One region of the Arthrobacter sp. 05N429 genome, then DNA from elsewhere that is predicted to be linked to it. Evidence: predicted binding sites of a transcription regulator. Region 1 holds the regulator's gene; the other holds the start of a gene.
What was found. The regulator LexA, encoded in region 1, represses DNA repair genes until DNA is damaged. The targets are predictions, from matches to a motif close to TCGAACANNTGTTCGA.
Positions count from the first base shown of each region.

Region 1 (10,471 bases):
AGTCCGATCTCGGCCTGGTGGCCGCCGGATTCGAGGGCGGCCACGATTCCGACGTCCGTGCCGCTGAGGACCATGCCGGCCCCGGCTGCGACGGCGAAGACGGCGGCCACGGCTGACGTGAACCAGGCGAAGTTGTGGACGACCTTCTGCCGCAGCCCGGCCCGTTCCTGGCGCCTTTCCCCGGCGGCGGCCAGCGGGGCGAGCTCGGCGGCGGCTTCCTGCAGGTGGGCCGGGGCAGCGGCGACGACGGCGACTTCGGCGCCCTCCTGCTGGCCGGCCTCAAACGCTGCATCGGACTCGGCATCGGACACGGGATCAGACCCCGGGACAGGCGCGGCGCTACGGGTCGGCGGGTTGAACCACATCAGGAAGAGCCCGGACACCGAGGTGGCGATGCCAACGATGGTCAGTCCCAGGACCGAGAACCCGGCGGTGGCGACGAGGGCGCCGGCCGCGGGGCCGATCATAAAGACCAGTTCGGTGGAGATGGCGTCGAGGGCGAACGCGGTGCGCCGCTGCTCCCCCGTGGCAAGGACGCCGAGGGACTGGCGCACCACGCTGAAGATGGGCAGCGTGAGCAGGCCGCCGACGAAGACCAGCGGCAGCAGGACCTCGTAGGATACGTGCGGCACAACGGACCAGATGACGGCTTCGGAGACGACGGACGGTATGAGCGCCCGCCGCAGGCCGACGGTGTCGACGCGCCGGCCGCGCCAGGGTGCGCCGACGGCGATCCCGATGGTCATCACGGCGGCGGCGGCGCCGGCGGCGGCGTAGCCCTGGCCGAGGGTCAGGACAATGTGCAGGGTCAGCAGGACCCCGGCCGCGGAGTGCGGTATGCGGGCAACCATCCCGACCAGCAGGAGCCGCCTGATGGGCCGGACGGCCAGCAGATCCCGGTAAAGCGCGAAGTTCACGAAACTATTTCCTTCTGGTACTGCCCCCGGCAGCACCCAGGATGTCCCCGGCCGACCGTCAGCTACTGTGCTGCGCGCTGCAATTTGACCTCGATCGAGTCAACCCGCTCAGCAAATATTTCATTCCGTGCCCAGGCGTTGTTGAGGCCGGACACGATGGACTGGACGCCGGCGGCGTCGAGTCCGTCTTCTAGGTAGAGCACCACGCGGAGCTCCGGGCCGGAGCCTCCGCCCGGGAGCTGCCTTCCGTCGGCCGCAACCGCGGCAACTCCCCCGCCCCGATGAATTTCAACACGGCGGACCGCGGGAAAGCCAACTGCGGCCTCGCCGAGGTCCCGGGCGAGCTCGGGATCAGCGTAGGACGGCGTCCAGTCCCGCTGCTGGGCAAGGGCCCACACCGCGGGCCGGCGCACCACAAAGGTGACAGCGGACCCCGGGTCGAGCACGAGCAGTTCCGCCCCCTCAGCGACCGCGGACAGTGCAGCGCGGGCCGCGTAGACGGCCACCGGGCGCGCCTCGGGATGCCAGGCCTCGAGTGAAGCCGCGGAGGTGAAGACCGGCATCGCAGTCCGGCCGTCGGGGGCTTTGAGCGTTACGAGCGCCATGTCCGCCTGCTTGTCGGCGTGCAGGCCGCCGGCACCTTCGCCTTCTTCGGCGAGCGTGGCGAGGATCGGCACAAACACCCGCGCCGTGGCGAGCGAGGCCACCACCGCGGCCTCGTCGCCGTCGCCCGCTTCGAGGGCAGCCAGCGCGGCGAGGTAGCCGGCGTCGGCCGTGCCGTCGTCGTCCTCGAAGTTGTGGATCGTGGCGTCCTCGCCGGACAGGCTGCGGCCCGCCCAGGGCCGGCCCGCCGAGTCGGTCGCACCGCCGGCGCCCGCCAGGGCTGCCGCGATGTGTCCGGGCAACTGGCGTGAAGGGACAGGGTTGTCAGCTGCGTTGCCGCCCGCGGGCCGGTGCTCCATGCTGCGGGACTGCCTAGCGGCGGCCGGCGACGTCGAGGGCCTCGGGCAGCGTGAAGTTGCCGTTGTAGAGGGCCTTGCCGACGATGGCGCCTTCGACGCCGAGCGGCACGAGGGAACGCAGGACCTTGAGGTCTTCGAGGCTGGAGATCCCGCCTGAGGCGACGACGGGCTTGCCGGTCTTTTCCACCATCTGGCGCAGCAGTTCGACGTTGGGGCCCTGGAGGGTGCCGTCCTTGGTGACGTCGGTGACGACATAGCGGGAGCAGCCGGCCTCCTCGAGGCGCCCGAGGACCTCCCAGAGGTCGCCGCCTTCCTTGGTCCAGCCGCGGCCGGCCAGCGTGGTGCCGCGGACGTCCAGCCCGACGGCGATCTTGTCGCCGAAGCGCTCGATCACCCGGGCGGTCCACTCGGGGTTCTCCAGTGCCGCGGTGCCCAGGTTCACGCGGGCCACGCCCAGGTCCAGGGCCTTCTCGAGGGACTCGTCGTCACGCAGGCCGCCGGACAGCTCCACCTTGATGTCCAGCTGGCCGACCACTTCGCGGAGCAGTTCGGCGTTGGAGCCCCGGCCGAAGGCGGCGTCGAGGTCCACGAGGTGGACCCATTCGGCCCCCTGCTGCTGCCAGTTGAGCGCAGCCTCCAGCGGCGTGCCGTAGCTCGTCTCGCTGCCGGCCTCGCCCTGGACGAGGCGCACGGCCTGGCCGTCGACGACGTCGACGGCGGGCAGCAGCTCCAGCACGGGCAGCGGGGTTTCGGTGGTCATCGTAGATCCTCAGCTCTTCAGGGACGGCAGGTGGTCGGGGCGCTGCGGGTAGTCAGGCGGCAGGCAGGGTCAGCAGATAGGCGGCCAGCAGCGCCATCCCGGCCAGGACGTAGAACACGGCCTGGACCCAGCGCGGGCTCTTCTGCTGGCGGAAGGACAGCGCTCCGCCGACCAGCAGGCCGGCTAGGCCCATCAGCACGATGGACCACATCTAGGCGGTCCCGGCTTCCGGCGTGGCGTCGGCAGGGGTGGCGTCGGACGCCGCGGCTTCTACGCGCGCTGAGTCCGGGGCCGCGGATTCGGCGGCCCGGGAGCGGTCCCGCAGACCCCCAACCCAGTTGCGCAGCAGGTGCGCCCCGGCGTCGCCGGACTTTTCGGGGTGGAACTGTGTGGCGCACAGCGGGCCGTTTTCCACGGCCGCGATGAACGGGGCACCGTGCTCTGACCAGGTGACGAGGGGCGCCGTCATCCTCGGCTGGATGACGTCGAAGTCCCACTGCTGGACCCCGTAGGAGTGCACAAAGTAGAAGCGCTCGTCTTCGACACCGGCAAACAGCCTGGAGCCCTCCGGAACGGACACGGTGTTCCAGCCCATGTGCGGCACGACGTCGGCGGGAAGGAGTTCGACCTTCCCGGGCCACTCCCCCATGCCTTCCGCTTCGGTGCCGTGCTCGACGCCGGCCTCGAACAGAACCTGGAGGCCGACGCAGATGGCCAGGACAGGCCGGCCTCCGGCCACACGGCGGCCGATCATTCGGATCCCGTCGACGGCTTTGAGCTCGCGCATCACCGTTTCGAACGCGCCGACGCCGGGGACCACGAGGCCGTCGGCGTTGAGCACGTCCTGCGGCTTGGAACTGAGGATCACCTCGGCACCGGCACGCTCGAGGGCGCGGACGGCGGAGCGGACGTTACCGGAGCCATAGTCGAGGACCGTGACGGTGGGCTTGCCCTCGGGCGACGCAGGCTTCGCGCCGGTGTCGGGGTCGATGATGGCGCCGTCCTTCAGCACTTTGCCGGTCACAGCGCACCCTTGGTGGACGGGATGCCCTCGACGCGGGGATCCGGCTCGACGGCGGCGCGCAGGGCCCTGGCGAAGGCCTTGAACTGGGCCTCAACGATGTGGTGCGGGTCCCGGCCGGCGGTGACGTTCATGTGCAGGCAGATTCCGGCGTGCAGGGTGATCGCCTCGAAGACGTGGCGGGTGAGGGAACCGGTGAAGTGTCCGCCGATCAGGTGGTACTCCTGACCGGCCGGTTCTCCGCCGTGCACGAGGTACGGGCGGCCGGAGACATCGACGACGGCGTGCGCGAGGGCCTCGTCGAGGGGCACCGTGGCTTCGCCGAAGCGGCGGATCCCGGCCTTGTTCCCGAGGGCGGTGCGCAGGACCTCGCCGAAGGTGATGGCAACATCCTCGACCGTGTGGTGGACGTCGATGTGCGTGTCGCCGGTGGCCTTGACCGTCATGTCGATCAGGGAGTGCTTGCTCAGCGCCGTCAGCATGTGGTCGTAGAACGGGACCGAGGTGCTGATGTCCGAGACTCCGGTGCCGTCCAGGTTGATCTCGACCAGCACCGATGACTCGCTGGTGGTCCGTTCCATGCGTGCGGTCCGGCCCTCGGCAGCGGTTGATCCGGTGGTGCTCATGTGGGTGTCCTTTGGATGACGACGGTGCCCGGCGTTCAGGCAGGTGGATGTCCTGGGTTAAGTCTAGGCGGGCTGCACTGCGCGGCCGGCCAGGATCCGCTCGAGGGCTTCGAGGAAGGCTGTGGTTTCCGTCTCAGTCCCGGCGGTGACGCGAAGGTGCCCGGGAATGCCAACGTCCCGGATGAGCACACCGGCATCCAGCAGTTCCTGCCAGACCTCGTGCGGGTTGTCCAGACCGCCGAAGAAGACATAGTTCGAGTCGGAGGCGGCAGGCTTGAGGCCCATCCGCTGCAGTTCGGACACGATCCTGTCGCGCTGCCGCTTGATGTCCTCGACGTCGGCCATCAGCGCGACCCGGTGGTGCAAGGCGGCCAGGGCTGTTGCCTGGGTGATGGCCGAGAGGTGGTACGGGAGCCGGACCAGGCGCAGGGCGTCGGTGACCTCCGGGGCGGCCGCCATGTAGCCGACACGGGCTCCGGCAAGAGCGAAGGCCTTGCTCATGGTGCGCGAAACGATCAGCCGTTCCCGGCCGGGCAGCAGCGTCAGCGCGCTGGGCGTGCCGTCATGGGCGAACTCGTGGTACGCCTCATCGACGATCACGATGGTCTGGCTGGCCTCGCCGGCCTCGTAGACAGCCTCGACGACGTCCAGGCCAAGCCCGGTGCCGGTGGGGTTGTTCGGGGAGCAGAGGAACACGATGTTCGGCTGGAGTTCGCGGACCTGCCGGGCGGCCGACTCGGCACTGAGCCCGTAGTCATCAGCGCGGACGCCGGCGATGTACCCGGTGTCCGTGCCGGAGGCCAGCAGCGGGTACATGGAGTATGTGGGAGGGAAACCAAGGGCGGTGCGGCCCGGACCTCCGAAGGCCTGGAGGATCTGCTGGAGAACCTCGTTGGAGCCGTTGGCGGCCCAGATGTTGTCCGCGGCCAGTCCGTGCCCGAGGTATTCGGCCAGAGCCTCCCGCAGCTCCGTGAATTCGCGGTCCGGATAGCGGTTCAGTCCGGTGGCGGCAATCGCGACGGCCTCGGAGATGGCCGCGCGGACGTCGGCCGGGACGCCGTGGGTGTTCTCGTTGACGTTGAGCAGGATGGGGACGTCCAGCTGCGGTGCCCCGTAGGGGGTCAGGCCCCGCAGGTTGGTCCGGAGGGGAAGTCGGTTCAGGCGCTCTAGCTGGTCAGTCACTTGTTCAGTTTAAGTGAGATCGCTGCGGGCCCAGAAACTGTGACGCTTACCGGGGCTGCCGTGCGCCCGCAGAACGCCTCGAGGCGCGCAAACAACGGGGCCCATGAGCTACCTGGACGGAAAGAACTAGTTGGACGGGACGAAGAGTGCCTGGCCGGGCACGACGCGGGCGGCCTCGAGGTTGTTCAGCTGGATGATGTCGGCGACGACGTCGCGGGGATCGCGTTCAGGCGCCACAGCCTCGGCGATGGCCCACAAGGATTCGCCGGGCTGCACCGTTACCGAGACTGTGGGTGTCAGCGACAGCTCGGCGGCAGAGTCCGCCGCCTTTGCCGGGGCGTTGAGGAATCCGCTGAAAGAGAGAACCAGCGCGGCCAGCAGGATGAGCGGCACCCCAATGAAGACAAAGCGCCCCCGCCGGGTGAGCCTCAGCGGCGCCTGCTTTGCCTGTTCGGCACGACCGCTGGGGCCGGGCTGGCCGGACGTCCCGCTGCCGGGCCGGCCGTAGTCGCCGAATGCGTCGCGGCCGAAAGTGTCGTGAAACGCGCTTGATGCTGACATGAACTGAGCCCTCCTGGACCATACTGTGCCGCCCGGCGTACTCCACGTACCCGCCGCCAACCGGCCTGACCTTCGAACAAAGAGACGAATGACTTGTTCTAACTGAGCTTCGCCAAACTAGAACACATATTCGAATCTTGCTTGTTCTGTTTTAGCACTTATTGACGAACATTGTCGAGACTCGCTAGAACAAATGTTTGAAAAAGCTGTGTGGCTGGCCTACGTTTGAGTCAAAGAACAACCACTTCTGCAGTTGATCAGCAGGGTCTGACATTTCAGGCCGGAAGTTCCCGGCAGCTGCAGCCACAGCGGCCGGGCGGAACGGAAAGGCGTTGGCGAACATGGCAGCACAAGCCACTGGCGGCAGGGCCACCCCGCGGAGCCCGCAGGCAGCCCGGCCACCCAAGAGCCTTACCGTCCGGCAAAAAAAGATTCTGGAGACCATCCAGCGCTCCGTGACGGACAACGGGTACCCGCCGTCCATGCGCGAAATCGGCGACACGGTCGGCCTCGCGAGCCTTTCCAGCGTGACCCACCAGCTTTCGCAGCTCGAGAAGCTCGGCTACTTGCGGCGCGATCCCAAGCGCCCCCGGGCCATGGAAGTGCTGATGCCGTTGACCCTCGATGAGGGAACCGCGAAGATTTCAGGCGCCGAGAAGTCCAGCGGCCTGCGCAGTGTCGGCGGCTTGTCTGTTTCGGAGCTGGCCAGTGCCACGGATACCGCCATGGTGCCGCTGGTGGGCCGGATCGCCGCCGGCGGACCGATCCTGGCCGACCAGGTGGTTGAGGACGTTATGCCCCTGCCCCGCCAGCTGGTGGGCCACGGCGAGCTCTTTATGCTCAAGGTTGCCGGTGACTCGATGATCGATGCGGCCATCTGCGACGGTGACTGGGTGGTGGTGCGCAGGCAGGGCGATGCTGTCAACGGTGACATTGTGGCCGCCCTGCTGGATGACGAGGCAACAGTAAAAACCTTCCGCCAGCGTGACGGCCACACCTGGCTGCTGCCGCAGAATACCCAGTACGAGCCCATTCTCGGCGATCATGCCGTCATCATGGGCAAAGTTGTCTCGGTGCTGCGCTCCCTCTAGGACACAGCCTCCCAGTAGCTCAGAGCTGCCCAGTCCCTGCGAACAGGGCCCCGCCGGCGTTGACCAGTTCACGCCGGACGGGGCCTTTCGCGTTTCCGCCCAGTTACTGGCACCCGGGCGGCAGGAATCCAACCCGGCGGGGCTACGTGGCGGGCTGCCCTGATTCCTTCGCGAGCCGCTCAAGTGCGGCGACGGCGATGGCGGGGTCCGTGGTGGGCCAGAACGGCGGCAGGGCGGCGCGGAGGAATCCCCCGTACCTTTCGGTGGACAGCCGCGAGTCCAGCACAGCCACCACTCCCTTGTCCGTCGTGGTGCGGATCAGCCTGCCGGCGCCTTGGGCGAGACGGATGGCAGCGTGGGTCGCGGAAACACTCATGAAGCCGTTGCCGCCGGCCTGGGCCACCGCCCGGGACCGCGCCGTCATCAGGGGATCGTCGGGCCGAGGGAACGGGATCCGGTCGATCACCACGAGGCGGCAGGAGGTCCCCGGCACGTCGACACCCTGCCACAGGGACATGGTGCCGAAGAGGCAGGTGTCCGGCTCGTCGGCGAACTGCTTCACCAGCGCCGTCATGGTGGAATCCCCCTGGCAGAGGATGCTCATGTCCAGCCGTGGCCGGAGTGCCTCGGCAGCGTCCTCGGCGGCGCGCCGCGACGAGAACAGGCACAGGGCCCCGCCGCCGGAGGCCCGGATCAGCTTCTCGAGCTCGTCGAGTGCCTCCGGGGACGTGCCCCGGCCGGGCTTGGGCAGGTGCTTGGCAACGTAGAGGATGCCCTGCTTGGGGTATTCGAAGGGCGAGCCGACGTCGACGCCGGTCCAGCTCGGGGCGCCAGGACCCACCAGACCGAGGCCGCCGGCAGCCGGTTCAAAAGCGGACCCGATCGCCAGGGTGGCCGAGGTCAGGATGACGGTGTGGTCCGCGAACAGACCCTCCCGGAGCCGTCCGGCAACACTGAGCGGGGCGATATTGACCAAGGCCGGGGCGGACTCGTCCGGCTGGGAGTACCCCTGCTGCGGGTCAAAGGTGCTGTTGCGGGAAAACCAGACCACTTCGCGGTTCTCGCGTGCTGCCAGCAGCCGTTCACAGAGTTCCAGGATCACCATGAGCCGTGAGCGCGCGAGCTGGCGGCCGCCGTCGGCCGTGTTCGCGCTGTCCCCTTTGGAATCCGAAAGCGCGGCGCGGCAGGCGTCCCGCAGCTGGTCCACGCAGTCCAGCTGTTCGCTGTTGAGGCCGTTGGGCATTAGCCCGCTGGGAACGCCCTCAATGGCAAGTTCGAGGTTGGATGCGGCGTTGTTCAATGCGTCCACGGTGATGCCGGCGTGCTTCCGCGCCCCGGACGCGGCGGCGTGCACCATGGCGACAGAAAGCTGGCCGGACACGGCGCCGGTCACGCGGTCCTGGAGCTCGTGGGCTTCATCGACCACCACGACGTCGTATTCGGGCAGGACGGCGAGGCCCTCGAAGGCGCTGACGGCCAGCATCGCGTGGTTGGTGACCACGACGTCGGCGTCCGCGGCGTTCTGCCGGGCCAGTTCGCTGAAGCATTCGGCTGCCAGGGGGCACTTCTGCGCGCCGAGGCACTCCATGGAGGTGACGGAGACCTGCCGCCACGCGCGGTCCGTTACGCCGGGCAGGAGCTCGTCGCGGTCCCCAGTCACGGTGTCCTCGGCCCACTCGCGCAGCCGGACGACCTCCTTGCCGAGCTGGGAGGACGGCCCGCCCATGGCCGCGGCGAAGTGCGGCACGGAGGTGTCCTCGCCGAGCGAGAAGAGCTGGCCCTCCGACGGTTCTTCCGAGGGGAAGCCGCCTTCGAGCTTGTGGCGGCACACATAGTTGGACCGGCCCTTGACGAGGGCGACCTTGACGGGCCGGTCGAGCGCCGGGGTGATGGTCTTCAGCAGCCGGGGCAGGTCGCGGCCCACGATCTGGGTCTGCAGGGCCAGGGTCGCGGTGGAGACCAGGGTGGGCTTGTCGCTGACGAGCGAATGGGCGATCAGCGGAATCAGGTAGGCAAGGGACTTGCCGGTGCCGGTGCCGGCCTGGACGAGCAGGTGGTCGCCGCTGTCAATAGCCTGCGCCACCTGCCGGGCCATTTCGTGCTGGCCGTCGCGGCTCTGGCCGCCCATGCCGGACACGGCCCGGTCGAGGAGTTCGATGACGAACTCCCCGCCGGTCCTGCCGCCCGAACGTGCCGAGGGTTGTCCGGCGGATTCAGTCTCCGCTGTGCCTTCTGTTGCAGTGCCCTCTGTTGCTATGTCTTCTGTTGCGGTGTGCCCCGCTACCGGGTCCCCCGCCGGGTCGCCCGTGCCTGTGTCCGCCCCGGTCACCGCTGCCTCAGTCATTGCTGATGAACGAATCCAGTTCAGCGGCAAATCCCTCGCGCACCATCACGACGGCGCGGGTGCCCGCTTCCTCGTGCTCAAGGCTGAGGATCTCGGCGTCGGTCTCATGCAGCTTGCTGAGCAGGTCCCCGCGGTTGTACGGGATCATCAGCTCCAGCTTCACGCTGGGCCGCGGAATGCCTTCGCTGATGGCCTTGAGCAGCTCCGGGATGCCTGCGCCGGTGCGTGCCGACACCACCACGTGGCGCGGTTCGCGCTGCTTGAGCCGTTCGATCACGAAAGGATCCGCGGCGTCGGCCTTGTTCAGGACGATGATTTCGGGCACCTTGCGGGCGTCGACTTCGCTGAACACCTTGCGGACGGCGGCGATCTGGCCTTCCGGATCCGGGTGCGAGACGTCCACGACGTGCAGGATCAGGTCCGCATCGGCGACTTCCTCCAGGGTGGAGCGGAAAGCCTCCACGAGCTGGGTGGGCAGCGACCGGACGAAGCCCACGGTGTCGGCAAGGGTGTAGCCCAGCCCGTCCGAGGTTTCGGCCTTGCGGACCGTCGGGTCCAGGGTGGCGAACAGGGCGTTCTCCACCAGGACACCGGCGTCGGTCAGCCGGTTCAGGAGCGAGGACTTGCCGGCGTTGGTGTACCCGGCGATCGCCACGGACGGCACGGAATTACGACGGCGGTTGGCGCGCTTAGTCTCCCGGGCCGGCTTCATCGCGGCGATTTCACGCCGCAGCTTGGCCATCCGGGTGCGGATCCGGCGGCGGTCCAGTTCGATCTTGGTTTCACCGGGACCACGCGATCCCATACCCGCACCGGCACCGCCCACCTGGCCACCGGCCTGGCGGGACATCGAGTCACCCCAGCCGCGCAGGCGCGGGAGCAGGTATTCGAGCTGGGCCAGTTCCACCTGGGCCTTGCCCTCGCGGCTCTTGGCGTGCTGGGCAAAGATGTCCAGGATCAGGGCTGTGCGGTCGATGACCTTGACCTTGACGATGTCTTCGAGGCTG
Region 1 covers NZ_JBFTMQ010000005.1:194,531-205,001, reverse strand. Annotated here, with positions in the region: gene AC1DF4_RS11735 (MFS transporter) at 1-917, opposite strand, end outside; gene AC1DF4_RS11730 (SseB family protein) at 980-1,879, opposite strand; gene priA (bifunctional 1-(5-phosphoribosyl)-5-((5-phosphoribosylamino)methylideneamino)imidazole-4-carboxamide isomerase/phosphoribosylanthranilate isomerase PriA) at 1,893-2,639, opposite strand; gene AC1DF4_RS11720 (hypothetical protein) at 2,692-2,850, opposite strand; gene hisH (imidazole glycerol phosphate synthase subunit HisH) at 2,851-3,663, opposite strand; gene hisB (imidazoleglycerol-phosphate dehydratase HisB) at 3,660-4,286, opposite strand; gene AC1DF4_RS11705 (histidinol-phosphate transaminase) at 4,350-5,468, opposite strand; gene AC1DF4_RS11700 (LysM peptidoglycan-binding domain-containing protein) at 5,595-6,029, opposite strand; gene lexA (transcriptional repressor LexA) at 6,371-7,120, shown strand; gene AC1DF4_RS11690 (ATP-dependent DNA helicase) at 7,263-9,464, opposite strand; gene hflX (GTPase HflX) at 9,457-10,471, opposite strand, start outside.

Region 2 (10,471 bases), on a different contig from region 1:
CCGCACTGCTGGTCGCCGGAATGATGCCGCTGATCATGCTGGTGGTCAATCTGTCCTCTGTCGGTGTGGTCTGGTTCGGCGGACACCGGATCCAGGCAGGCGAGATGCGGCTGGGCGCCTTGACGGCGTTCATCGCCTATATCCTGCAGATCCTGATCGCGATCATGATGGCCATGTACGTCTTTATGACAGCCCCGCGGGCGGCAGCCTGCGCGGAGCGGATCCAGGCGGTCCTCGACACGGCGCCGGCGATCACGGACGGCGCGGGCGGCGCCACACCCGAGGGCCACGCAGTGCAGTTCCGGAACGTCTCCTTCGCATATCCCGGCGCCGAGGCTCCGGTCCTGGACGGGGTCAGCTTCACGGCCGTTCCCGGGACCGTGACAGCCGTCATCGGCGCCACCGGCAGTGGCAAAAGCACCCTCCTAAACCTGTTGCCCAGGTTCCTCGCCGCTACCGGCGGGAAGATCAGCATCGGCGGCTGCGATGTGCGGAGCCTGCCGCTGGACACTTTGCGGAGCCTGATCGCCGTCGTACCCCAGCATTCCTATCTGTTCTCCGGGACGCTTGCCGGGAACCTGCGGATGGCCGCCCCGTCGGCGACGGATGAGGACCTGTGGCGTGTGCTGGGCAGCGCGCAGGCGGAGGAGTTTGTGCGGAAGCTGCCGCTGGGACTGGAGGCGCCGGTGAGCCAGGGCGGCACGAATTTCTCGGGCGGGCAGCGGCAGCGCCTGTGCATCGCACGCGCCCTGCTCCGGGAGGCTCCCGTGTACTTGTTCGACGACAGCTTCTCGGCACTGGACTACGGCACCGACTACCGGCTCCGCGAGGCCATGGCGCCGCTGCTGCGAACGGCCACCGTCCTGGTTGTCGCCGAACGGGTGGCGACGATCGTGGACGCGGGCCTGATCCTGGTCCTTGAGGACGGCCGGCTGGTGGCGCAGGGAACACATCACCAGCTGATGGAATCCTCGGCGAGCTACCGGGAAATCGCCGCCTCCCAGCTGGTGCTGGAGGAAACCCTGTGACCCCGGAACAGGCGCTCGACGCCGGCACCGATGCCCCTGCCGTCCGCGACGCCAAAGACCAGCCCCTGGTGGACACCCCGTCCGGCGGCCGCAGCCAGTCCCTCCCGGTGATGGCCCAGGAGGAGGCTCCGAAGGGCAGCCTGTTCCGCTGGCGGACCGCCGGGCGGCTGCTCGGGCTGCTGCGGCCGTCCAAGTGGCGGATGGTGGGAGTCATCGCCGCCACGTGCGCGTTCGTGGTACTCAACGTGGCGGCGCCGAAAGTCCTGGGTGACGCCACCGACGTCGTGGTTGCGGGTGTGGTCGGGGGATCCTTCAATGAGGAAATGCTCGCCGCACTGCTGGCGGGGGTGTCCGTTATGTACCTGGGGGCCTCCGTCTTCAGCTGGATCCAGGGCACCCTGACAGCCGTCGCCGTCCAGCGCCTCGGCTACGGGCTCCGGGCCTCGGTGGAGGCCAAACTGCAGGTGCTGCCCTCCAGCCATTTTGATGAGCAGCACCGCGGGGACGTGCTGAGCCGCGCCACCAACGACGTCGACAACATCGCCCAGGCCCTGAACCAGCTCCTCAACCAGCTGATCATGTCGCTGCTGATGCTCTCCGGGGCGTTGGCCATGATGCTGTGGCTCTCCCCGGTTCTGGCCCTGGTTGCGCTGGTCTCCGTACCGGTGTCCATGCTCATCACCGTCCTCGTGGCCAGGAAGTCCCAGGCCCATTTCACCGAGCAGTGGGGAAGCACGGGCGAACTGCACGCCCAGCTGGAAGAATTCTTCACCGGCCACGAGGTCCTCAAGGCCTTCGGGCGGCAGGATGCCGCCGCTGCCAGTTTCAAGGAAGGCAACGACAAGCTGTGCCGGGCCAGCGCCCGCGCCCAGTACGTTTCCGGCGTAGTTCAGCCCCTGATGGTCTTTGTGTCCAACCTCAACTACATCGCCGTTGCCGTCGTCGGCGCGCTCCAGGTCCTGGCCGGCGCCATGACCATCGGAGGCCTCCAGGCCTTCATCCAGTTCACCCGGCTCTTCAGCCAGCCGATGGGGCAGATTGGCGGCATGCTCACCCTGATGCAGTCCTGCCTCGTTTCGGCCGGGCGGGTCTTCGAACTCCTTGACGCGCCGGAGATCCCGGCGGAGCCCGGCGTCACCGGCGCTGGCTCAGGCGCACCGCCGTCCGTGGCGGACCCGGCCGGCACCGCCGGCCAGGTCTCCGGCCGGGTCGCCTTTGAACATGTCACCTTCGGCTACAGTCCCGGCTCGCCGGTGGTCCGGGATTTGTCCTTCACCGTCGAACCCGGGCAGACCGTGGCCATCGTGGGCCACACCGGGGCCGGCAAGACCACCGTGGTGAACCTCCTGATGCGCTTCTACGAACTGGATTCCGGCCGGATCACCGCCGACGGCACGGACATCGCTGAACTGTCCCGGGATGAATTGCGGGCCAGGTTCGGAACGGTCCTGCAGGACGCCTGGCTGTTCACCGGCAGCATCCGGGACAACATTGAGTACGGCCGCCCCGGCGCTAGCGAAGCGGATATTGTTGCCGCGGCGCAGGCCAGCCATGTGGACCAGTTCGTCCGGTCCCTGCCCGGCGGCTACGCCACCATGCTCGGCAACGACGGCGACTCGCTGAGCCGCGGCCAGCGCCAGCTCATTTCCATCGCCAGGGCGCACCTGGCCGGGCGCAGCATCCTGATCCTCGATGAAGCCACCAGCTCCGTCGACAGCCGCACCGAACTGCAGATCCGGCAGGCGATGCAACGGCTCCGGCGCGGCCGCACCAGCTTCGTCATTGCCCACCGCTTGTCCACCGTGCGGGACGCTGATCTAATTCTGGTCATGGACCAAGGACGGATCGTTGAACAGGGGACCCATCAGCAATTGATGGCCAAGTGCGGGCTCTACGTGGAATTGTACGAGGCGCAGTTCGCCCGCCGCGAACAGCGCAAGAGTGCCCAGGAGCCCGGACAGTGACGACCAGTGACACATCAGCAACATCAGTGACACCCTTCCCCGGCACATGGCGGCCCAATCCGGGCAGCACCGTCCCACTGTTTGAACAGCTCCGGCTCAACATCATTGAACGGGCCGACAACGGGACCCTGGCGCCCGGAACGAAGCTCCCCGCAGTCCGGAGCCTCGCCGGCGAGCTGGCCGTCGCTCCGCACACTGTGGCGCGGGCCTACAAGGAACTGGAGGCCGCCGGCGTCGTGGTAACCCGCGGCCGGAACGGGACGGTGGTGTGCGCCCGGGACGAGGCCTGGAGCTCGCTCTCCGCCGCCGCCGCCGAATTCGCCGCCTCGGCCAAAGCCCAGGGCGCCAGCTTCGCCGAGGCCGTGCAGCTGCTCGCCGCCGCCTACGACCGCGAGTAGCCGGCCGGTAACACACCGGCCGGCAGTCCCCGGCGCGGGACACGGCCGAGAATGGATATTCGAAGAAGTTTTCGATTAGCATTGGTAGCGTGCCTAAAGCCGTAGCTGAAGATCCAGCCGTTGATACCCAGCCCGCCGCAGTCCCGGAGAGTGCCGTTCCCAAGGACTCCCCAAAGCCGGGACGCGCCGTCGAGACCCGCCCAGCAGTGACACGACCGGACATGTCCCGGCTCGTCGTCAAGGGCGCGCGGGAGCACAACCTGCGCAACGTGGACCTCGATTTGCCGCGCGATTCAATGATCGTGTTTACCGGTCTCTCGGGCTCGGGCAAGTCTTCCCTTGCGTTCGACACGATCTTCGCCGAGGGCCAGCGCCGCTACGTTGAATCGCTTTCCGCCTACGCCCGGCAGTTCCTGGGCCAGGTGGACAAGCCCGACGTCGACTTCATCGAAGGGCTCTCGCCCGCGGTGTCCATCGACCAGAAATCGACGAGCAAGAACCCGCGCTCCACCGTGGGCACCATCACCGAGATCTACGACTACATGCGCCTCCTGTGGGCCCGCGTGGGGCGCCCGCACTGCCCCGTCTGCGGCGAGCCCGTCACGAAGCAGACCCCGCAGCAGATCGTCGACCAGCTGCTGGAACTGCCGGACGGCACCCGCTTCCAGGTCCTGGCCCCCGTTGTCCGCGGCCGCAAGGGCGAATTCGTCGAACTGTTCAAGGAACTCACCGCCAAGGGCTACTCCCGGGCGCGGGTCGACGACAAACTGATCCAGCTCAGCGATCCGCCCAAGCTCGGCAAGCAGTTCAAACACACCATCGAAGTGGTCGTGGACCGCCTAGTGGTCAAGGACGGCATCAGCCAGCGCCTCACCGACTCGGTGGAAACCGCCCTCGGCCTGGCCGAGGGGCGGATTCTGGCCGAGTTCGTCGACCTCGAAGAGGACCACCCCGAACGGATCAGGGCCTTTTCCGAGCATCTGGCCTGCCCCAACGAGCACCCGCTCGCGATCGACGAGATTGAACCGCGCTCGTTCTCCTTCAACAACCCCTTCGGTGCCTGCTCCGCCTGCAGCGGCATCGGCACCAAACTGGAAGTTGATGAAGAACTCATCATCCCGAACGGGGAACTGTCCCTCGCGGACGGCGCCATAGCGCCCTGGTCGCTTGGCACCGCGACCACGGAGTACTGGAACCGCCTCCTCGGCGGCCTCGCCAAGGAACTCGGGTTCTCGATGAAGACCCCCTGGGAGAAACTCTCCGAGGACATCCGCCAGACCGTGCTGCACGGCAAGGACCACAAGGTTGTGGTGCAGTACCGCAACCGCTTCGGCCGGGAACGCAAATACAGCACGGGCTTCGAGGGTGTCATCCAGTATGTCCACCGCAAGCACCTTGAAACGGACTCGGACAAGGCCCGGGACCGCTACGAGGAGTACATGCGGCAGATCCCGTGCCCGGCCTGCAATGGCGCCCGCCTGAACCCGGCATCGCTCTCGGTGCTGATCAATTCCAAGTCGATCGCCGAGGTCGCCGCCCTGCCGATGCGCGAATGCGCCCACTTCCTGGACAACCTGGTGCTCACCGGCCGCGAGGCCCAGATCGCCCACCAGGTCCTCAAGGAGATCCAGGCCCGCCTGACCTTCCTGCTCGACGTCGGCCTGGAGTACCTGAACCTGGAACGGCCTTCCGGAACACTGTCCGGCGGCGAAGCCCAGCGCATCCGGCTGGCCACCCAGATCGGCTCCGGCCTCGTGGGTGTGCTCTACGTCCTGGATGAGCCGTCCATCGGCCTGCACCAGCGCGACAACCGCCGCCTCATCGAGACCCTCACCCGGCTGCGCGACCTCGGGAACACCCTGATCGTGGTGGAACACGACGAGGACACCATCCACGAGGCCGACTGGGTGGTGGACATCGGACCGGGCGCCGGCGAACACGGCGGCATGGTGGTGCACTCCGGCTCGTACAAGGAGCTGCTCGAGAACACCGAGTCGCTCACTGGAGACTACCTGTCCGGCCGGAAGCGGATCGAGATCCCGAAGAAGCGGCGCAAATACGACAAAAAGCGCGAGCTCAAGGTGGTCGGAGCCAAGGAGCACAATCTTCTGAACGTGGATGCCACGTTCCCGCTGGGACTCTTCACCGCCGTCACCGGCGTCAGCGGCTCAGGCAAGTCCACCCTGGTCAACGAGATCCTTTACAAGGTCCTGGCGAACAAGCTCAACGGCGCCAAGCAGGTGGCCGGACGGCACAAGTCCATCCAGGGCCTCGAACACCTCGACAAGGTGGTCCATGTCGACCAAAGCCCCATCGGCCGCACACCGCGGTCCAACCCGGCCACCTACACCGGCGTCTTTGACAACATCCGCAAACTCTTCGCCGACACCACCGAGGCCAAGGTCCGCGGTTACCTGCCGGGCCGGTTCTCCTTCAACGTCAAGGGCGGCCGCTGCGAGGCGTGTTCCGGCGACGGCACCCTGAAGATCGAGATGAACTTCCTGCCGGACGTCTACGTGCCCTGCGAGGTGTGCCATGGCGCCCGGTACAACCGCGAAACGCTGGAAGTCCACTACAAGGGCAAAACGATCGCCGATGTCCTGAACATGCCGATCGAGGAAGGCGCCGAGTTCTTCGCGGCCTACTCGCCGATCGCCCGGCACCTCAGCACCCTCGTCGACGTCGGACTCGGCTACGTCCGGCTGGGCCAGCCCGCCACCACGCTTTCCGGCGGCGAGGCCCAGCGCGTCAAGCTCGCGGCGGAGCTGCAGAAGCGCTCCAACGGGCGCAGCATCTACGTCCTGGACGAGCCCACCACGGGTCTCCACTTCGAGGACATCCGGAAGCTGCTGCTGGTGCTCCAGGGCCTCGTCGACAAGGGCAACACGGTCATCACCATCGAGCACAACCTCGATGTCATCAAGAGCGCCGACTGGATCGTCGACCTTGGCCCCGATGGCGGTTCCGGCGGCGGCCGCATTGTCGCCTCGGGAACTCCGGAACAGGTGGCCAAGTCCACGGAAAGCCACACGGCAGCTTTCCTGGCCGACATCCTGGCCTAAGCCACGCCACGCCCCGATGCATCCGCAGCATCCGCAGCATCCGCCGCGGATGCATCGGCGTTGCAGGCCACGTTATATTCCCGTCGGGGCATGCGAGTTTCTGGCATCAGTCCACTCGTGAGAAACTAGGCCGGTGACCCAAACAACAGTGCCCGTGATCTTCGACCTGGACGGCACTCTTGTCGATCCGGCCGGGGGCATAACGGACGGAATCGCAGCGGCCCTCACGGAGCTCGGACTCGGCATTCCCGGCAAAGCCCGGATGGACGCCATGATCGGCCCGAAACTCAGCCATTCCCTCACGGACATCGCCGGGGTCCCCGCCGACCGGCTCGACGACGCCATCCGGATCTACCGCGCGCATTACCGCACCACCGGCATCGCGCAAAGCCGGCTCTACCCGGGAATCCGGGCCCTGCTGGAATCCTTTGCGCAGGCCGGACGGCCCATCGCCGTGGCCACCCAGAAACCCGAAGGCATTGCCAAGACAGTCCTGGAGCACCACGGCATCGCCGGCCTGTTCCACACCATCCGCGGCTCGGCCGCCGACGAGGCGGCAGCAGCAGGCGAGCCGTCCGGTAAAGCCGGGATCGTAGCCGCCGCCCTCGCGGACCTCGCGACGCGGCACGGCCTGGACACACAACATGCCGTGATGGTGGGGGACCGCGCGCAGGACGTGGCCGGCGCCGCTGCCAACGGGCTCGACTGCATCGGCGTAGGCTGGGGCTTCGCTCCGGACGGCGAACTGGACGAGGCGGGAGCCGTGGAGATCGTGCACAGCAGCTCGGCCCTGTACGAGACGATTGCCCGGCGCGACGCCGCACACAGCAGTACAGTGAGCCGCTCAGTGACCCCCGACCTGACGATCCCAGCCCAAGACGAGGTGCACACCGATGGCAATGTTTGACGCAATCCGCTGGACCACGCGGGGCCTTGTCAGCTCCACCTGCCGGCCTACGGTAATCGGACTGGAAAACGTGCCCAAGGAGGGCCCGTTCATCGTGGCTCCCAACCACCTGTCCTTCCTGGACAGCGTGATCGTCCAGGCGCTTATGCCCCGCCCCGTGGCCTTCTTCGCCAAAGCGGAATATTTCACCACCGGCGGTGTCAAGGGCAAAGTGATGAAGTCCTTCTTCGAAGCCGTCGGATCCATCCCGGTGGAACGCGGCGAACAGGCTGCCAGCGTCCAGGCGCTCAAGACCCTGCTGGAAATCCTCGACTCCGGCAAAGGCGTCGGGATCTACCCGGAAGGCACACGCTCCCGGGACGGGATCCTCTACCGCGGCCGCACCGGCGTTGGCTGGCTGGCCCTGACCACGGGCGCCCCCGTGATCCCGGTCGGCCTGATCGGCACCGAGAACCTGCAACCCGCGGACAGCAAGTCGGTCAAGCCGCAGCACTTCACCATGAAGGTCGGCGAACCGCTGTACTTCGATAAGACCGGGCCGGACCATTCCCTGCCCGCCCGCCGCCAGGCCACCGACCGCATCATGGACGCGATCGCCGAACTCAGCGGCCAGGAACGCTCCACGAGCTACAACCAGAGCAAAGCCACCGACTAGCCCAAACCCTGCCCGCGGCTTAATCGTCAAGGGCACGGCTGCCTCCTCAGTAGACTTGAACTGTGGCAGATCCAGCGAGTTACCGACCCCAGACGGGTGAAATTCCGACCAATCCGGGCGTGTACCGCTTTCGCGACACGCACGGCCGGGTCATCTACGTCGGGAAGGCCAAGAACCTCCGCTCGCGGCTGAACTCCTACTTCGCCAATCCGGCGGGGCTGCTCCCCAAAACGTATGCCATGGTGCACACGGCCAGCAGCGTCGAGTGGACGGTCGTCAGCAGCGAGCTCGAGTCGCTGCAGCTCGAATACACCTGGATCAAGGAATTCAAGCCCCGTTTCAACGTGATGTTCCGGGACGACAAGAGCTACCCGTACCTCGCCGTCTCGATGGGGGACAAGTATCCCCGGGTCCAGGTCCTGCGCGGCGAGCGGCGCAAGGGCACCCGCTACTTCGGCCCTTACACCGCCGGAGCCATCCGGGACACGATGGACACCCTGCTGCGCGTCTTCCCGGTCCGCAGCTGCAGCCCCGGAGTCCTGAAACGGGCCGAAGCCAGCGGCAGGCCCTGCCTGCTCGGCTACATCGACAAGTGCGCGGCACCGTGCGTCGGCCGCATCTCGGCCGCGGACCACCGTGCCCTGGCCGAGGACTTCTGCACCTTCATGGGCGGTGAGGCCAAACCGTTCGTCACGAGGCTCGAAAAGGACATGGCCGCCGCGGTGGCTGAACTGGACTACGAGCGGGCGGCCCGGATCCGTGACGACATCGTCGCGCTCAAGAAGGTCTTCGAACGCAACGCCGTGGTCCTTGCCGAGGGCACCGACGCGGACGTCTTCGCCCTTCATGAGGATGAACTCGAAGCCGCCGTGCAGGTCTTCCACGTCCGAGGCGGCCGGATCCGCGGCCAGCGCGGCTGGGTCGTCGAAAAGGTCGAGGACACCACCACTCCGGACCTCGTCGAGCACCTGCTCCAGCAGGTCTATGGCGAGGAAGCCGGTCTTGAAGGCAGGCTGCCCCGCGAGGTCCTCGTCCCGGTGGAACCCAGCAACGCCGCCGAGCTCGCGCTCTGGCTCGGCGGGCTGCGCGGCGCCAGGGTGGACATCCGGGTGCCGCAGCGCGGCGACAAGGCGGCCCTGCTGTCCACGGTCCGGGAGAACGCGGAGCATGCCCTCAAACTCCACAAGTCCCGGCGTGCCGGCGATCTGACCATGAGGTCCCAGGCGCTCCAGGAACTGCAGGAGGCCCTCGAGCTGCCGGTCGCGCTGCTGCGGATCGAATGCTTCGACATCTCGCATGTCCAGGGCACCAACGTGGTCGGCTCCATGGTGGTGGTCGAGGACGGCCTGCCCAAGAAGTCCGACTACCGGAAGTTCTCTGTCACGGGGGAAGCCGCCAACGACGACACCGCCGCCATGCACGACGTGCTGACGCGGCGGTTCCGGAACTACCTGCAGGAGCAGTCCGTCCAGGCCGACGCCGCCCGCCAGCCGGGCCATCAGGCCATGCTTAACGCCACAGCCGACGCGGCGGTGGCCGGCCCGCTGTCCACGGTCGCGGACACCACCACCCCGGCGCCGCGGACCAAGTTCGCGTACCCGCCCAACCTCGTGGTGGTCGACGGCGGCAAGCCGCAGGTCAACGCGGCGGCCCGCGCCCTCGCCGAACTGGGCATCGACGACGTCTACGTCGTCGGGCTCGCCAAGCGCCTCGAGGAAGTCTGGCTCCCGGACAGCGACTTCCCGGTGATCCTGCCGCGGGCCTCGGCCGGGCTGTACCTGCTCCAACGCATCCGCGACGAGGCCCACCGCTTCGCGATTTCCTTCCACCGGCAAAAGCGCGGCAAGGCGATGACCGTCTCCGCGCTGGACGGTGTGCCCGGCCTTGGCGAATCCAAGCGCAAGGCCCTGCTCGCCCAGTTCGGCTCGGTCAAGAGCATCAAGACGGCCAGTGTCGAGGAACTCACCGGCGCCAAGGGGATCGGTCCGTCGCTGGCCGCGGCGATCGTCCGGCACTTCACCGACGACGACGGCGCCACCACCGTCCCAGCGATCAACATGACCACCGGCGAAATCCTTGAGACTTAGCTAGCACCGGCAAACTTAGCTAGGGTAAGGACTTGGGAAACGGCACGCGCGGCGACTTTTCGCGGCGCGGCCGCCGCCCGGCGGTCATAGCGCACAACAGCACAGCAGAACGGGGCTTCACTGATGGCAGAGTCGACGGCAGGATCCGGGACGGAATCGGACGGCATGACGCCGGTCAAACCCGTCGAGGCGGAACTGCTCGTAGTGACGGGCATGTCGGGAGCCGGCCGGAGCACCGCGGCGGACGCCCTGGAGGACCACGGCTGGTACGTCGTGGAGAACCTCCCCCCGCAGATGCTCGGCACCCTCGCGGAAATCGTGTCGCACGCCCCCGGGTCGATTTCCAAGCTCGCCGTCGTCATGGACGTCC
Region 2 covers NZ_JBFTMQ010000003.1:325,375-335,845, reverse strand. Annotated here, with positions in the region: gene AC1DF4_RS08495 (ABC transporter ATP-binding protein) at 1-1,028, shown strand, start outside; gene AC1DF4_RS08490 (ABC transporter ATP-binding protein) at 1,139-2,992, shown strand; gene AC1DF4_RS08485 (GntR family transcriptional regulator) at 2,989-3,390, shown strand; gene uvrA (excinuclease ABC subunit UvrA) at 3,612-6,452, shown strand; gene AC1DF4_RS08475 (HAD hydrolase-like protein) at 6,586-7,359, shown strand; gene AC1DF4_RS08470 (lysophospholipid acyltransferase family protein) at 7,346-8,014, shown strand; gene uvrC (excinuclease ABC subunit UvrC) at 8,077-10,101, shown strand; gene rapZ (RNase adapter RapZ) at 10,225-10,471, shown strand, end outside.
Region 2: the regulator LexA is predicted to act here: its motif matches at 3,450-3,465, upstream of uvrA (excinuclease ABC subunit UvrA).